Regions from separate parts of the Bacillus sp. YC2 genome, predicted to be linked through region 4. Evidence: riboswitches for the same ligand, from Rfam matches in the RefSeq annotation. Region 4 holds a riboswitch; each other region holds the start of a gene.
What was found. A riboswitch is a leader RNA that binds a small molecule or an ion and turns the genes downstream of it on or off. The one in region 4 is predicted to bind S-adenosylmethionine.

Region 1: it holds a riboswitch for S-adenosylmethionine, as region 4 does, so the genes downstream of both, KY305_RS05745 (phosphoadenylyl-sulfate reductase) here and KY305_RS19040 (2-hydroxyacid dehydrogenase) in region 4, are expected to answer to the same signal.
Region 2: it holds a riboswitch for S-adenosylmethionine, as region 4 does, so the genes downstream of both, mtnW (2,3-diketo-5-methylthiopentyl-1-phosphate enolase) here and KY305_RS19040 (2-hydroxyacid dehydrogenase) in region 4, are expected to answer to the same signal.
Region 3: it holds a riboswitch for S-adenosylmethionine, as region 4 does, so the genes downstream of both, metK (methionine adenosyltransferase) here and KY305_RS19040 (2-hydroxyacid dehydrogenase) in region 4, are expected to answer to the same signal.

The regions. Positions count from the first base shown of each region.
Region 1 is NZ_JAHXDO010000002.1:151,181-155,659, reverse strand. Features, by position in the region: gene KY305_RS05765 (dihydroorotate dehydrogenase electron transfer subunit) at 1-468, shown strand, start outside; gene KY305_RS05760 (dihydroorotate dehydrogenase) at 468-1,403, shown strand; gene pyrF (orotidine-5'-phosphate decarboxylase) at 1,372-2,091, shown strand; gene pyrE (orotate phosphoribosyltransferase) at 2,088-2,720, shown strand; SAM riboswitch class I at 2,823-2,927, shown strand; gene KY305_RS05745 (phosphoadenylyl-sulfate reductase) at 3,059-3,760, shown strand; gene KY305_RS05740 (sulfate permease) at 3,773-4,479, shown strand, end outside.
Region 2 is NZ_JAHXDO010000008.1:142,585-147,063, reverse strand. Features, by position in the region: gene KY305_RS14265 (methylthioribulose 1-phosphate dehydratase) at 1-489, opposite strand, end outside; gene mtnX (2-hydroxy-3-keto-5-methylthiopentenyl-1-phosphate phosphatase) at 447-1,154, opposite strand; gene mtnW (2,3-diketo-5-methylthiopentyl-1-phosphate enolase) at 1,151-2,365, opposite strand; SAM riboswitch class I at 2,455-2,554, opposite strand; gene KY305_RS14250 (pyridoxal phosphate-dependent aminotransferase) at 2,591-3,787, opposite strand; gene KY305_RS14245 (carbon-nitrogen family hydrolase) at 3,881-4,479, shown strand, end outside.
Region 3 is NZ_JAHXDO010000005.1:21,853-26,331, reverse strand. Features, by position in the region: gene asnB (asparagine synthase (glutamine-hydrolyzing)) at 21-1,919, opposite strand; gene metK (methionine adenosyltransferase) at 2,064-3,266, opposite strand; SAM riboswitch class I at 3,436-3,575, opposite strand; gene pckA (phosphoenolpyruvate carboxykinase (ATP)) at 3,773-4,479, shown strand, end outside.
Region 4 is NZ_JAHXDO010000019.1:5,112-9,590, forward strand. Features, by position in the region: gene KY305_RS19030 (hypothetical protein) at 1-123, opposite strand, end outside; gene KY305_RS19035 (molybdopterin oxidoreductase family protein) at 142-2,205, opposite strand; SAM riboswitch class I at 2,353-2,444, shown strand; gene KY305_RS19040 (2-hydroxyacid dehydrogenase) at 2,566-3,567, shown strand; gene KY305_RS19045 (FGGY-family carbohydrate kinase) at 3,586-4,479, shown strand, end outside.

The DNA.
Region 1 (4,479 bases), on a different contig from region 4:
CGGCAGATTGAATCCGGAAAAACCGCCCTGTTAGTCGGGGGCGGGGTCGGGGTTCCGCCTTTGCAGGAACTGTCAAAGCGTCTTACGGAAAAAGGCGTAAACGTCATCCATGTGTTAGGATTCCAGTCGGCTAAGGATGTCTTTTACGAACAAGAATGCCTCAGATACGGAGACACCTATGTGGCCACGGCTGACGGGACACACGGTGAAAAAGGGTTTGTGACGGATGTCATTAAACAGAAGCAGCTCGAATTTGACGTCCTCCTCAGCTGCGGGCCGACCCCGATGCTGAAGGCATTAAAGCAGCAGTACGGCCATAAAGAGGTTTATCTTTCAATGGAGGAGCGGATGGGCTGCGGCATCGGAGCGTGTTTTGCCTGTGTGTGCCGCACTGACGAAAGCGATACGTCATATGTCAAAGTTTGTCTCGACGGGCCTGTATTTAAAGCTGAGGAGGTGGCGCTGTAATGTTAGAAGTGAATTTGCCGGGTCTTCATTTAAAGAATCCGATCATTCCCGCTTCCGGCTGTTTCGGCTTCGGGAAAGAATATGCACGGTTTTACGATTTGTCATGCCTCGGTGCGATCATGATTAAAGCGACCACGAAAGAAGCGCGCTTCGGAAACCCGACGCCGAGAGTGGCGGAGACCGGCGCAGGAATGCTGAACGCCATCGGACTGCAAAACCCCGGCCTTCAGCATGTTCTTGAACATGAACTGCCTTGGCTGGAACAATTTGATACACCGATCATCGCAAATGTGGCCGGCTCTCAGGTTGAAGACTATAGGGAAGTGGCAGAGCATATCAGCAAAGCGCCGAATGTGCACGCGCTTGAGCTCAACATCTCATGCCCGAACGTCAAAACAGGCGGAATCGCTTTCGGCACAGATCCTCTGATGGCCGCAGAAGTGACAAAAGCGGTAAAAGATGTGTCTGAAGTGCCTGTGTATGTCAAGCTGTCGCCGAACGTCGCAAACATTACAGAAATTGCAAAGGCGATTGAAGCGGCCGGAGCTGACGGATTGACGATGATCAATACACTTGTCGGGATGAGGCTTGATTTGAAAACCGGCAAGCCGATTTTAGCAAATAAAACGGGCGGGCTGTCAGGTCCGGCAATAAAACCTGTCGCCATTCGGATGATTTATGAAGTCAGTCAGGCTGTAAACATTCCGATCATAGGGATGGGCGGCGTCCAGACGGCAGAAGATGCATTGGAATTTCTTCTGGCGGGGGCGAGTGCGGTTGCCGTCGGCACGGCTAACTTCGTCAACCCTTTTGCCTGCCCTGAGATCATTGAACAGCTCCCTCGTGTGCTGGGCCAATACGGCTTTCAATCGATAAGTGAATGCATCGGAAGGAGCTGGAAACATGAAAAACAACCTGCCCATCATCGCGCTTGATTTCGCATCGGCTGATGAGACGCTCGCTTTTTTAGATCTATTTCAAAAAGAGAGGCTGTTTGTCAAAGTGGGAATGGAGCTTTTTTATCAAGAAGGACCCGCCATCATACAGCAATTAAAGGAACGGAATTGTGAATTGTTTTTAGATTTAAAGCTCCACGACATTCCGACAACCGTAAATAAGGCGATGAAACGGCTTGCGAGCCTCGGAGTTGATCTTGTAAACGTGCATGCCGCAGGGGGCGCGCAAATGATGCGGGCCGCTCTCGAGGGACTGGAAGAAGGAGCCCCGGCAGGAAAAAAACGGCCGTCTTTGATTGCGGTCACACAGCTGACAAGCACCTCAGAGCAAATGGCGAAGGAAGAGCTGCTGCTTCAAAAACCGCTTTTAGAAACGGTTGTGCATTACAGCAAGATGGCGGATGAGAGCGGGCTTGACGGGGTGGTATGCTCGGTTCATGAGGCAAAAGCCATTTATGAAACGGTCCGCCCGTCATTTCTGACTGTCACGCCCGGCATTCGCATGTCACAAGATACAGCAGACGACCAGGTTCGTGTGGCGACACCCGCTTTCGCACGAGAAAACGGATCATCAGCCATTGTCGTGGGCCGGTCCATTACAAAAGCGAAAAACCCCGTCAAAGCGTATGAATCAATCAAACTGGAATGGGAGGGCGTTAGCCAATGAAACAAGCCATCGCAAAACATCTATTAAACATTAAAGCTGTATTTCTGCGCCCGAATGAGCCGTTTACTTGGGCGAGCGGCATATTATCCCCGATCTATTGCGATAACCGTCTGACACTGTCGTTTCCGGAAGTGAGAAATGATGTGGCAGACGGCCTCAGCAAGCTGTTAAAAGAGCATTTCCCGGAAGCTGAGATGGTCGCGGGAACAGCAACGGCCGGCATTCCGCACGCCGCGCTTCTGGCAGACCGTTTGGATGTGCCGATGTGCTATGTCAGAAGCAAGCCGAAAGCACACGGTAAGGGAAATCAAATCGAAGGCGCCCTCAAAAAAGGGCAAAAAACCGTCGTGATCGAAGACTTAATTTCCACGGGAGGCAGCGTGCTTGAGGCAGCGGCGGCTCTTCAAAGAGAAGGCGCGGACGTTCTCGGCGTCATCTCGATTTTCACATACGGCCTTCCGAAAGCAAGAGAAGCATTTGAGAAAGCAGGCCTGCCGTATTATTCATTAACGGACTATGACACGCTGACGGAAGTGGCGCTGGAAAACGGGACGATTCACTCAGATGACCTCGAAAAGCTGAAAGCGTGGAAAAAGAATCCCGAGTCAAAAGATTGGTTTAAAAAATAAATGAGAGAAAACAGGCCGCAGGGCCTGTTTTTATTATTCCTATCAAAAAACTCGGGTTGACTTCTGTTAGAATTGTGCTAAAATTTAGTACAAATCTAAAAAAACTTATCAAGAGCGGCTGAGGGACTGGACCGATGATGCCCGGCAACCTGCATATCATGCAAGGTGCCGCATCCAGAAAAATGCATAGCATTTTGAAGATAAGGGCTATACCGGGTCACTGTCTTTCATTCCGCTGGATTGAAAGTTTTTTATATGATGAGAATAACAGATTAAGGAAAAGACAACCGGCAGAAAGCAACAGCTGTTTGATTGTCTCCGAGAGGAGGAAAGAAAAAATGTTAACGTATGACACATGGGAAGAGCCGGCGATTACATTTCCGGAAGACGATTCTTATAAGGGTGCGCTGTCAGTCCTGAAATGGGCGTACGGACACTACGGAGATCAGCTCGTTTATGCGTGCAGCTTCGGAATTGAGGGGATCGTTCTGATCGATTTAATTTATAAAGTGAAGAAAGACGCGGAAATCGTTTTTCTTGACACGGGTCTTCATTTTAAGGAAACGTACGAGACGATTGAAAAAGTCAAAGAGCGGTATCCCGGCCTTAACATCATTTTGAAAAAACCAAACCTTTCTCTTGAAGAACAGGCTGAGGCTCACGGGGATAAACTGTGGGAAAGTGACCCTAACCAGTGCTGCTTTATCAGAAAGATTCTGCCGTTAAGAGAAGCGCTGTCGGGGCATCCTGCATGGCTTTCCGGCCTGCGCCGCGATCAAGGTCCGAGCCGGGCAAATACGAATTTCCTGAATAAAGACGATAAGTTTCAATCAATCAAAGTATGCCCGCTGATTCATTGGACATGGAAAGACATCTGGAGATATACATCCAAGCATGAACTGGATTATAACCCCCTTCATGACCAAGGCTATCCGAGCATTGGCTGTGAACCGTGCACCTCTCCTGCATTTACCGCAGAAGATTTGCGCAGCGGCAGATGGAACGGCATGGCTAAAACGGAATGCGGCTTGCATGAATAAGGGAGCTGCGCGATGGAAATAGCCGCAATTTTATTCAGCCTGTTTTTTGCCATGAATATCGGAGCAAGCGGCGCAGCGGCTTCGATGGGAGTCGCTTACGGGTCTGGCGCCGTAAAAAAGAAAACCTTCGCGCTGTTGATATGTGCAGCCGGCGTTCTGTCCGGTGCGATCATCGGCGGGGGAGAAGTGGTCAAGACGATAAGCTCCGGAATCATTCCGGAACAGACGATTACGCTCTCTATTGTCTGCATCATTATCGGAGCGGCGGCACTGTCATTATTTACGGCAAATGTGCTCGGCATTCCGTTATCGACAAGCGAAGTGACCGTCGGTGCGATTGTCGGAGTAGGCGTAGCCTACAAAGTTTTATTTTTACAGCATCTTTTTGTGATCGTTATATTTTGGGTGCTGGTTCCGTTTGTCGCCTTCTGCTTCACGTATCTCATTTCGAAGCTGTTCAGTTCTCTGAATATTCGCGTCATTTCAACCCGAAAACAGCGAATATTGGGAATTGTGCTCCTTATCGCAGGATTTTCGGAAGCTTTTTCAGCCGGAATGAACAACGTGGCAAACGCCGTAGGCCCATTAGTTGCGGCCGGAGTGCTCAACGTGTCTAACGGCACGTTGTACGGAGGCGTCTTTGTTGCCCTCGGGGCCTTGCTCTTAGGACGAAAGGTGCTTGAAACAAACGGCAAAAAAATTACGAGATTTTCAGCCGG
Region 2 (4,479 bases), on a different contig from region 4:
GGAGTCGCTCGCCGCGTGTGCTGCGAAGCTTTCAGCCAATGACGGAATATGCGCGGGATTGTCAATAATCGGAATGGCCACCGCCGCGTTTTCCTCCCATAAGCCGAGCGCTTTAATGATTTCCTGTCCCTGAAAGGTAATTTGTTTTTCATCGCCGTACAGCTCTGATATCACATTATTATTTATCGTATGAATATGCAGACAGCAGCCCGCATTTGTCTTCTGATACAAATAGGTATGCAGAAGCGTTTCCGCAGACGGCTTTAAGGAATGGCCGGTTTCAGCGGGTTTCCCGTCCTGATCGACTAAGAGAAAATCTTCGTCTGTTTCTTTCCGTTTATCCTTGCCGCTTGCCGTGACGAGAAAGGTTAACGGCTCATCAGAGACTTTAATGGAAAGATTGCCGCTTGTCGCCGGGAACCAGTCTCTTTCAGCCAGCTCACGCTTTACTTCGGCAAGTTCGCGCCAGCGCTCTTGTTTTGCAGCCATGCCTGCACCTCCCCCATATTTTCAATGCCGCTTTTCACTTCGTAAAAATCATGAAAAGGAAGATGACGCAGCCCGAGCTCCTTGCATTCATCCAGCAAGTAATCTCTTGCAAAACACATATCAGATAACTTGGCAGCCTCGACATCCGTAACGGAATCACCGATCATGATGAGAAACTCCTTTTGGTCTTCTGAAAGCTTTCGGATGACTGACGGTTTGCAGCAGCCGCATTGGTTTGTACAGCCCTCGTCACAGGCATGAGGCCATTCAATATGAATATGGGCATTTTCAAAAGACGCGTGATTGCAGAAAATACGCTCCTTTTCCACGATTCCATCCAAAAGCGGGTGCACAAAAAAGTCCATCCCGCCGCTTACGACGTAAAACGGAAGGCCGTTTGACCGGACGAACGACACAAACTCCACAAAACCGTCCCGTATGTTCGCATCCTGCAGAACAAAATCTGTCAGCTCTTCTTTTAAGCTGCTCGGCAGAAGCCCGAACATCCGGCCGACGCCCTCTTGGATGGATATGCTTTTAGACAGGACGCCATCCTTTAAAGCGAGCCATTCAGGCGGTGCAAATTCTTTCATGATGCTGATAATGTTGTCGTTCATTGTAACCGTTCCGTCGAAATCACAAATAATCAGCGGTGTTTGGGTCATACGGCTTCCGCCCTCCCCCATTTGTCTAATGCGAGCTGAAGGTCTTTGCACGCTGCGGCTTTTTCTTCTATCGGCTGCGCTTGAAGCACCGCATCGATAATAGCGCGGAACGCTTTTCCTCCGCCCTCGGCGCCTCTCGGATGCCCGTGAATCCCGCCGCCGGCGTTAATGATATGATCAATTCCGAAATCACGCATCAATAAAGGCGCCATGCCCGGATGAATGCCTGCTGACGGTACTGCAAATGAAGGCTTGAAGACATCTTCCTTCACACATTCGTCGTGAATGGCGAGCGCTGTCTTTTTCGGAAGAGCCACCGACCCGTAAGGTGACGGAAATAAACTGAAATCGGCTCCGCAGCACCGGTTCAGCTTACCAAGCAAAAGTGCATGCGATAAACCGTAGACGGGAGATGATGTGAACGCGCCGCTGACCGCCGGGTGCGCCATGATCGGAAGCGGGATGTCCGCATCTTCCGCAAGGCTTTGCATAACGTCTAAGCCATAGGCAAACACATTCAGTAAAAGGGCGTCGGCTCCAAGCTCGGCAGCGCGTCTTGCTTTGTCCCGCAGGTCAGCCGTCCGTCCCGTAAGGTTTACCGCATACAGCGTTTTATGCCCGGTCTCTTCACAGGTTTCCTTCAGGACACGCTTCCCTTCTGTAATACGGGTTTCAAACGGGGCCAAATCATTTTCAAAGAAAATTTCGTCATCTTTAATGATATCGACGCCGCCCAGCGCCTGCTGTCTGAGCTGATCTTTAATGTCAGTGAGATCCCGTCCGATTACGCCTTTAAAAATGCTCATTAAAAGCGGTCTTTCAAACTCGCCGATCATTTTGCGGATGCCGTATATGCCGAATTTCGGCCCGGGCAGGGAGCGTTTAAACGCCTCGGAAAATTCAAGATCAATCAGTTTCATTTTTCCGTCAAGCGACAGCTTCCCGAACACTGTTGTCAGCACTGCCGGAATATCGTTTGAAAAATTAACCTCAGGATAGGCAATGGTAATGACCGCCTGTTTTTCGTTTTCAGCGGTTGCTTCTTTCTTCTCAACCTTTACCACCCGGCCCTTATGCCGTCTGAGCTGATCCTGCTTCAGCTGGGGCAAATCCGTCCAGGAGCCTACCGTCAGCCCTGTCGCAATTTGTTCAGCCCGTTTCTCACTGTCTCCCGGGTCCGTCAAAAGGTATGTTGCCAATACTTCGCTCATGCGTGAACTCCTCTCTTTCTTTCGCAAAACAATAAAAAACCTCTCCTGTTTGAGCAGAAAGAGGTTTCAAGGTTTCGTGTTATGTCCGAATCTTATCTCTCAGCTCCTGCTGCAAGAATTAGCACCGTGCTTTATCAGTCGGTTGCCGGGCTTCATCGGGCTCGTCCCTCTGCCTGCTCTTGATAAGAATAATGATTTTATAAATTATTTTGAATTATCCCATTGTTATCTTGTAATGTCAATGCTTTTTCGGGCGAAAAGATTTAGTTTTCCGATCCGGTCCGCCGCCTCTTTAAGTCTTTCTTCACTTGTCAACAGACCGACTCTGATGTAGCCCTCGCCCCATTTTCCAAAGCCGTTTCCCGCTGCGACCGCGACATTGGCCTTTTCCAGAAGCAAGTCTGAAAATTCCTGTGACGTATAGCCGGCGGGCACAGGCAGCCACGCGAAAAAGGAGCCGGCCGGGGCCGTCACTTCCCAGCCGATATCGCGGCAGGCCGTGATCCACGCATTGCGCCTTGATTCATACCTGTCATTTTGCTCGGCGACACACGTCTGATCCGCTAAAAGAGCCGCTGCCGCAGCCTGCTGGACCGCAGGGAACAAACTGACAAACATGTGGTCTTGGTACAGGTTGATCGCTTCGATGACTGATCTGTTCCCAATGGCAAATCCAACCCGCCAGCCCGCCATATTGTAGGTTTTTGACAGCGTGTAAATTTCAATTCCGGTTTCTTTTGCTCCGTCTGTCTGCAGGAAACTCAGCGGTTTGTGCCCGTCAAAGCCGACGGCCCCGTAAGCGAAATCATGAACGGCGCAAATGCCGTTTTCCTTTGCGAAGCTGACCGTTTCCTCAAAAAACTCCGGTGTCGCCACAGCCCCGGTCGGATTATTCGGATAATTGAGATACAGGAGCTTCGCTTTTTTTCGCACTTCCGCAGGAATCGCGTTGTAATCCGGGAGGAAATCCCTTTCTTTCGTCAGCGGCATCATTTCCATTTTTGCTTTCGCCAGGGCAACGCCTGACCAGTAATCAGGATAACCGGGGTCCGGCACCAGAATCGTATCACCCGGGTTTAACAGGCATTGCGGAAGCTCAACAAGCCCTGCCTTGCCGCCGAACAATACGGCTACCTCAGTTTCCGGATCGACAGTGACGCCGTACTCTCTTTCGTAAAAAGCCGCTGCTGCCTTTTTAAAGCTGTAAGAGCCGCGGAATGATGAGTATTTATGATTTTCCGGCCTTTCAACAGCGCGTTTCATTTCTTCTACGATATGCTGAGGAGTAGGCTGATCAGGGTTGCCCTGCCCCAAGTTAATTACGTCTTCGCCTTCTTTCAGCTTTCGGTTCACCTTTTGCACCAAAGATGCAAAAAATTGTTCAGGCAAATGTTTCAGTACATCAGAGAATTCAAAGTTCATATTTTCACCTTCTAAAAATTTCTTGAAATGATAGTCCATCATCATATATGGTTAAATAAAAAAAGTAAAGAAAAACTTGGGGAGTTGTAAAAAATGAAATGGATCGTTTCTTGTTTGCAATTTGATATTTCATATGGAAATCCTTCAGAAAATATGAAAAAAGCAGAATCTTTCATCGAACGAGAAAGCCGCCATGCCGATGTTTTAGTGCTTCCTGAATTGTGGACGACAGGCTATGACCTTACACGCCTTGATAAATTGGCTGATGAAAACGGTGAAGCCTCAAAGCAATGGCTCCGGCAAACGGCGAAAACATATAACGTGCACCTCGTCGCCGGATCGGTTGCGGTTAAAGAAGGAGATAACGTCTATAACACGATGTACATCGCCGATAACAACGGACAGATCAAAAAACAATATCAAAAAGCGCATTTGTTTCAGCTGATGGATGAACACCTGTATTTATCAGCCGGCAGCAGTGATGGTTGCTTTGAGCTTGACGGCGTAAAGTGCGCCGGGCTGATTTGTTATGATATCCGCTTTCCCGAGTGGGTCAGAAAACATACGGCGAAAGGGGCGAATGTGCTGTTTATTTCTGCGGAATGGCCTCTTCCCCGCCTCGATCATTGGAAAAGCCTGCTTGTCGCAAGAGCGATTGAAAACCAATGTTTTGTCGCGGCTTGTAATTGCAC
Region 3 (4,479 bases), on a different contig from region 4:
AATATCGAAAGCCTTCTTTATTAAACGAAAATAACTTCTTTCGGCTGGTGGTTCAGCTCTTCAGGGACGAGACGTTTTTCAACGTTAATGCTGTGCCAGATCATAAAGATCAGCACCGTCCAGATTTTACGGCTGTTGTCCGCTCTGTCGGCACAATGGTCTTCAAGAAGCTGAAGAACATAGTCCTTTTCAATGTAAGCGTCCGTTTCACTTTCACGAATGATATTGCGCACCCATTCGTTCATTTCATTTTTCAGCCAATGGCGGATCGGCACAGGGAAGCCGAGTTTTTTGCGGTTAAGCACATGATCAGGCACTACCCCTTCAGCGGCTTTGCGCAAGAGGTACTTCGTCGTACCGTTTTTCGTTTTCAGTTCATCAGGAATTTTAGAAGCCACATCAAACACGACTTTATCAAGGAACGGCACACGCAATTCCAATGAATTCGCCATCGTCATTTTATCGGCCTTTAACAGAATATCGCCGCGCATCCACGTATGAATGTCGACATACTGCATTTTATTAATATCACTGTATGTGCTGCTTTCCGTAAAGTACGGCTTCGTCACATCACGGTATGAAAGCTGCGGATTATAATGTTTCAGCAGCTGTTTCTTCACAGGCTCTTCAAAAATCTTTGCATTACCGATATAACGATCCTCAAGCGGTGTACAGCCGCGGACTAAGAGACTTTTTCCTCTCATTCCTTCAGGCATGACAGCTGCAACATGAAGAAGCATTTTTTTCAGGCCGGACGGGATGCGTTCAAACGGTTTAAGGGACAGCGGCTCACGGTAAATGTTATAACCGCCGAATAACTCATCCGCACCCTCACCAGATAAGGCAACCGTTACATGCTTCTTCGCTTCTTTCGCAACGAAATACAACGGAATCGCCGCAGGATCTGCAAGCGGATCATCAAAGTGCCATACGATTTTCGGAAGCTCGTTCATATACTCCTCAGGAGAAATGACTTTGCTGATGTTTTCGATACCGAGCGCAGCGGCTGTTTCCTTCGCTACATCAACTTCACTGAAGCCCTGCTGTTCAAAGCCGACAGAAAAAGTTTTCAGGTTGGGGTGAAACTCTTTCGCTACAGAGACGATAAAAGAAGAGTCGATACCGCCGGATAGAAACGAGCCGACAGGAACGTCACTTCTCATATGAACTTTCACAGAGTCAAAAATCGCGTCTCTGACTTCCTTAACAAGCTTATCTTCATCTGACTGAACAGGCTTGAAGTTCGCTTTGAAATACGTTTTAAACGCAATGTCGCCTTCCGGACGGATTGTAAACTGGCTGCCCGGCTCCACTTTTTTCACTTCAGCGTCAAGTGTGCCCGGTTCAGGAACAAATTGGAAAGACATATATTGCTGTAAAGAAGCTGTATCAAGGTCAATTCCGTTCTGAGCGGCCATTAAACTTTTTCTTTCTGAAGCAAAATACACCTTGTCTTGAATCGTTGTATAGTACAGCGGTTTGATTCCGAACGGGTCTCTCGCGCCGTACATGACTTGGTCAGCTTTGTTCCAAATCAGAAACGCAAACATTCCGCGAAGCTTTGAAGCCGCTTCTTCTTTATAATGGCGGTATGTCGCAAGCAGAACTTCGGTATCGGAATCTGTATTGAAAGTGTAGCCCTTTGCTTCAAGCTCTTCTCTCAATTCAATATAGTTATAAATTTCGCCGTTAAAAATGATCCAATATTTTTCATCTTCATATGATAAAGGCTGTCCGCCGTTTTCTACGTCAATAATACTGAGCCGTCTGAAGCCGAAGCCGACGTGCTCATCATGATAATACCCATCGCTGTCAGGACCGCGGTGAACGATCATTTGGTTCATTTGTTTGATTAGCTCTTCTTGATCTGCGGTTTGAGTTAATGGATGCTTATTAAAAACACCGACAAATCCACACATAATATAGCCTCCATAAGTGTAATTTTCTAATTGGACCCCCTTTTTATAGACGCTTTGCTCAATCATTTGTTTCACGTTATGTAAAAAAATAAACATGACAGCATCTACAAAAAGGGAAAGCCGCTTAAGTAAGCGGCTATATAATTATTCTCCTAGTGCTTCTTTGCGAAGCGTTTCCGCCTTGTCAGTGCGCTCCCAAGGAAGGTCCACATCATGACGTCCGAAGTGGCCGTAAGCAGCCGTTTGCTTATAGATCGGGCGGCGCAGGTCAAGCATTTTAATAATGCCGGCCGGTCTCAGATCGAAGTTGCTGCGTACGACTTCAATCAGCTTTTCTTCAGAAGCTTTTCCGGTATCAAATGTGTTGATTGAAATGGAAACAGGCTGCGCAACGCCGATTGCGTATGCAAGCTGCACTTCACATGAATCCGCAAGTCCGGCTGCAACAATGTTTTTCGCTACATATCTCGCTGCATATGCCGCAGAACGGTCTACTTTCGTCGCATCCTTACCGGAAAATGCGCCGCCGCCGTGGCGTGCATAGCCGCCGTATGTGTCAACGATGATTTTACGGCCTGTAAGCCCCGCGTCACCTTGAGGTCCGCCGATAACGAAGCGTCCTGTCGGGTTAATGAAGTATTTTGTTTCTTCATCAATCAGTTCCTCAGGCACGACCGGATTAATGACGTGCTCTTTCAGATTGCGCTGGATTTGCTCAAGCGTAATTTCAGGGTGGTGCTGAGTGGAAATAACGATCGCATCGATGCGGACCGGCTTGTTGTTTTCATCATATTCAACTGTTACTTGTGTTTTACCGTCCGGGCGAAGGTACGGAAGAATGTCTTCTTTGCGGACTTCGCTTAAACGGCGCGCCAATTTATGGGCCAGTGAGATCGGAAGCGGCATAAGCTCTTTCGTCTCATTACATGCATAACCGAACATCAAGCCTTGGTCTCCCGCTCCGATTGCTTCGATTTCAGCATCGCTCATTGTGCCTTCACGTGCTTCAAGCGCTTGGTCGACGCCCATCGCGATATCTGCTGACTGTTCGTCAATTGACGTTAAAACAGCGCAAGTTTCCGCATCAAATCCGTATTTTGCGCGTGTGTAGCCGATTTCTTTAATCGTTTCACGTACCGTTTTCGGAATGTCAACGTATGTTGATGTTGTAATCTCTCCGCTGACCAGCACTAAGCCTGTCGTTACAGATGTTTCGCAGGCTACGCGCGCGTTAGGGTCATTTTTTAAAATTTCATCTAAAATGCTGTCAGAGATTTGGTCACAGATTTTATCCGGATGCCCCTCTGTAACAGATTCAGATGTAAACAGACGACGGTTTTTACTCATGAATTTTTCCTCCTGAAAAAAGATCCATCCCAAGATCTTCTCATATGATACGGAACTCGCTCCCTCTTAATACAATGTCATACTATATCAGAGAATGTTAATTGGCATATTTTATGAAATAAAAAAACCTTTTCCACTCGAGGAAAGGGTTTGGTTTGTGTGCCTTTCACTCTTATCGCTCAAGGAAAATATTGAACCTTGCATCAGGTTAGCACCTTAGTTTCTCACAGTGTTTCCACATGCTTTTTAACAGAGAAACCGGTTGCTGGGCTTCATCGGGCCTGTCCCTCCGCCAGCTCGGGATAAGAGTATCCGCTCAATGAAATATCTTATCGTAAAAGTGTTTAAGGTGTCAATATGAATTAAAGCGATTGCGCGCCTTAATTTCAGAAAGCAATGGAAAAACACAAACAAAAAATAATAAATAGTATAGACTATTTTTATATATGTGTTATACTAATTTCACATTCAGCGAAACACAAATAAACCGGCAAAGGAAGGTTTTTATGAAATTAGTTGATTTAACCGCAGACTTACAGGCATTACTCGCAAGTCCGAATGTGCATCATAATTTATCCGCCCCAAGACTTACCGAAAAAGTGATCAGCCGAAATGAAGGAACATTAACATCAACGGGCGCCGTCCGCGCAACTACCGGTGCATACACCGGCCGTTCTCCAAAAGATAAATTTATCGTCCGGGAACAAAGCACAGAAGATCAGATTGATTGGGGGCCGGTAAACCAGCCCATTTCAGAAGAAGCGTTTGAACGGCTTTATTCAAAAGTCGTCAGCTATTTAAAACAGCGGGATGAACTGTTTGTATTTGAGGGATTCGCAGGTGCGGATGAAAAATACAGACTGCCGATTACGGTCGTAAATGAGTTTGCATGGCATAATCTATTCGCGCGCCAGCTGTTTATCAGACCTGAGACAGACGAAAGAGACTCCGGGGTTCAGCCCTTTACCATTCTTTCCGCCCCGCATTTTAAAGCGGACCCGGAAACTGACGGCACACATTCTGAAACGTTTATTATCGTTTCTTTCGAAAAACGCGTCATTTTAATCGGCGGAACGGAATACGCCGGAGAAATGAAAAAATCGATATTCTCCATTATGAACTTCCTGCTGCCCGCGCAGGATATCCTGCCGATGCACTGCTCAGCCAACGTCGGGGAAAAAGGCGATGTCGCCCTGTTTTTCGGACTTTCCGG
Region 4 (4,479 bases):
TTTGTCAGCGGGGATTCCGCAATGCTTTCCGCTCCTTAAGATATGAGGGGTTTGAGCGGTGTCAGGCACGATATGTTTTGCTTCTTCTTTTATATGATAGAACGGATAAAAGGTTTCATACATAACAAAACCGCCGAGATTTTAATCCGGGCGGTTTTTATCACCAAGCTTCTCCACTTGTACCTTCCCTGAGAAAAAGACGGCGCCTCCGCCCATATCAGATAATCGGTCAGGGGTCAGCGAATTGACCAGCTGTTTTTTATCATTCATGTCAGCCCAAAGCCCTTGGCTGACAATTACGCCGGGGAGGACTTGTTCTCCGACAGAAGCTGTCAATTCACATTCGCCTCGATTATTCCAAATCCGGACGGTTTCCCCGTCTTTGATACCACGTGAAGCGGCATCCTCAATATGAATAAAAATCTTCGGCGCTTTTTCAAGTTTGACGTGTTTTTCGTTATTCGAGAATGTCGAATTTAAGAAATTATGATTCGGCCCAGGCACAAACAAAAACGGAAAATCTTCATCTTTGTGCAGCGGAAGATGCGTCGGCAGGGGCGGAAAGCCATCTTGCTTCATTTTTTCAGAATATAATTCAATTTTTCCGCTCGGTGTCGGGAGCTTACCCGGGAAGAGCGGTTTTTTTCGATTGGCTCTCATAAAGGATTGATTAGAGAGCGAATCGTAAGTAATATCCTCGATATACGGATTATCAGGAAAGTCTAATGCCTGTCTGATTAACTCCTCATCAGAATCCTGCAGTTCTTGTTCGGTAAATCCCATTGCCTCACCCAATAAACGAAACACTTCCGTATTTGATTTGCTGTCTCCGTATCGTTCTATAACCGGCTTTTGAAGCTGAATAAAATGATGCCAGTAAGAAGTATAGAAATCTGTATTTTCAAAAGCGGATGTAGCGGGAAGAACGATATCCGCATATTTAGCGGTCTCTGTTAAAAACAGATCATGAACGACTACAAATAAATCCTCACGCAGCAGGCCTTTTCTCACCTTATTCGCTTCCGGCGCGACCACTGCGGGATTTGTTCCGTAAATAAACAGCGAGCGTACGGCGGGATCTGTTTCTAAAAGAACTCTCCCAAGCCTGTTCATATTAAACGATCGCGGTGTGCGGCCCTGAAGCAAGCCGGGACGCTGCAGCGCTTTTCTGTTATAGCCTAATACCGCACTGTTATGCTTGATCGCGCCCCCTCCGGCGTGCAGCCACTGTCCGGTAACAGCCGGCAGACAGGAAACGGTGCGGACGATCATTCCGCCATTATCATGATGCTGGATGCCGTTTCCGATTCTGATCAGGGAAGGGGAGGTTTCTCCGTACATTCTCGCAAGCCGGAGGATATCGTCCGCCTTGACGCCTGTAATCAAAGCGACTGTGTCCGGATCATACTGTTTGACATGTTCTTTCAATTCTTCACTGCCTGCGGTGTATTCAGAAAGAAATGCTTCGTCATGCATGTTTTCTTTAAATAAAACATGCATCATACCGAGAGCGAGCGCGGCATCTGTGCCGGGACGAATAGGAATAAACCAATCGGCAAGGCGTCCCGTTTGGTTCTTATGAACGTCAATGACAACAATTTTCGCCCCATTTTTACGGGCTTTTTGAGCAATTGTCACCTGATGCATATTCGTACTGACGGCATTGATTCCCCAAAATATAAACAGCTTTGCATGAATGGTTTCCTCGGGGTCTGTTCCTGCGCCAGCTCCCATCGTGTAGTTGTAGCCTTCAGATCCGGCTTTGCTGCAAATGGTCCGTTCCAGATTGCTTGCGCCGAGACGATGGAAAAAGCGGCGGTCCATTCCTTCTGCCGCAAGTTTTCCCATATTGCCGTAAAAGCTGCATGGAAGAATGCTTTCTGCTCCTTCTTTTGCAATCAGCTCTTTCCAGTGTGTGCTGATGGTGCTGATGGCCTCGTCCCAAGAAACAGGCTCAAACACAGCTTCCCATTTCGCACCGACACGCTTTAACGGAGTGGATAAGCGCTTGTCATCATAAATGCGTTCGGCCATGTTTCTGACTTTATTGCAAATATTTCCTGATGTGACCGGGTGATCGGGATCGCCCTGTATTTTGATGATCTTGCCGTCTTTTTTTGTAACAAGCAAGCCGCATTGGTCCGGACAGTCTAACGAGCATACCGATTTAAAGACCCCGTTTGGTTGTTCGGCAAAAGAATTCATAGCCCATTTCTCCTCTTTTTGTATATTGTAAGCATTATAACATTTCGAAATTGAACGTCAATTTAGAAAAAAAGTATTGACATCACCGAAAGACTTTTCTATGATGAGTTTATTCTTTTAAACAGACTGACAATTTCATCATTTTATTTTCTATCAAGAGAGGTGGAGGGACTGGCCCTATGAAACCTCGGCAACATTATTGTGCCAATTCCAGCAAGCGTATGCTTGAAAGATAGGAAAGAATGGGTCTATACATGTTTGTGCGCATAAAGCGGATAAAGACAGTATACGAATCTCTTTCCTTCTTTGGGAAAGAGATTTTTTTATGAAAAAATTTATGTGAAAAGGATGTTTTGCACCATGACGGTTTTAATTACCGCACCATATCACAAACAAGGGGTGGATGAGCTGGAAGAGGTGTTCGGCACTGTCGTCTGCCGCTCTTGGAAAAAGCACGGCCGAGCCTATCGGGAAGATGAATTAATCCGGCTGATGGCAGAGACGAATGCGACAGGGCTTATTACCGAACTTGATGACGTAACGGATCGTGTCATTACCGCATCACCAGAGCTTGCCTTCATCGGTGTATGCAGAGGGATGCCGTCTAATGTTGATACAGCTGCAGCAACGAAAAAGGGAATCCCCGTTTTTTTCACGCCGGCCCGCAACGCTCAGGCAGTGGCTGAAATGTTTATCGGAAATGTTATCTCTTTTTTGCGCCACACATACCCGTCAAATCAATGGCTGAAGGATAAAAGGTGGAACGGGGATTATTTACAGGCTTACGTCAAATTCAGGGGGAATGAACTGACCGGAAAAACGGTGGGCCTGCTCGGATTCGGAGCCGTCGGCCAGAAAATCGCCGGGCTTTTGAAAGCCTTTGACTGTAAGGTTTTGTACTATGACCCTTTTGTAGATCATGAAAATCGTCAGTATGAGAAAACATCGATCGAACGGGTATTTTCAGAGAGTGATATTGTATCTGTTCACCTGCCGCGCACAGAAGAAACAATCGGCCTCATAGACGCCGCATATTTTCAGTTGATGAAAAAGGACGCCATTTTTGTCAATACATCAAGAGCGGCAGTGACAGACAGGGAAGATCTTTTGCAGGTGCTTAAAGAACGCCGAATCAGAGGAGCAATTCTTGACGTGTTCTATCATGAACCGCCTGAATCTTCTGATTATGAACTGATCTCCTTGCCGAATGTTTTTGCAACACCCCACTTAGCCGGCGCGACCTTTGAAGTGGAGGATCATCACGTGCGTATACTGAACGACGCGCTTATCAAATGGAAAAAAGAACAAACCTATTCAATACCCACGCTTTATAACAAAAACGAACTTCAAACCGGAGGATAAGAAAAGGGGGCGGCAATTTTGGCAAAACAAAAAGGCTATCTTGTGTTTGACATCGGAACGGGGAATGCCCGGGTCGCGGTTGTGACTGCCGGCGGAGAGGTAACGGCGATTGAAAGGGAAGATATTGAATATGTTACAGATACGCTTTATCCGGACAGCTGCTATTTCTCGCCGGAGGTGTTATGGCGGCAAATCAGCGGGATGGCAAAGCGTGCAATCGCCAATAGCCCCGATATTACATTGATCGGCATCACTTCCACCAGCCAAAGGCAGGGGATCGTTCTTATCAACAGAGACGGAAGAGCATTTCTCGGCTTGCCGAATATCGATAACAGGGGCCGCGAATGGGAAGACAAGATTGATGTAAAGGAAGAAGTGTACCGGCGCACCGGACGCCTTCCGAGTGCATTGTTTTCCGCGCTGAAGCTTTTCGGATTAAAAGAAAGACAGCCAGCTTTGTGGAAAGAAGTGCATCAAATGACGAGCATCAGTGACTGGGTGACGTTTGAGCTAAGCGGCATCTTAAGCTATGAACCGTCACAGGCGGCAGAAACGCTGCTGTTTGACGTGAAAAAAAATGCCTGGTCAGAGGAACTGTGCAGCATCTTCGGCTTTTCTTCCTCTATTCTTCCCTCGCTGGTCAGGTCGGGCACAGTCGTCGGGATGTTAACGTTTAAGAAAGCGGATGTTTTCGGCCTTTCAGAAAGGGTTCCAGTTATAGCCGGCGGCGGAGACACACAGCTTGCGATTAAAAGCGCGCATGCACAACCCGGTGATATCATCATTGTGTCGGGCACAACGACTCCCATTACCAAGGTAACCGGGGAAGCTCATGCAGACAGCGAAATGAAAGCATGGCTGAATTGCCATACAGAAGAAGGGCAGTGGCTCATTGAAACAAATCCGGGCATT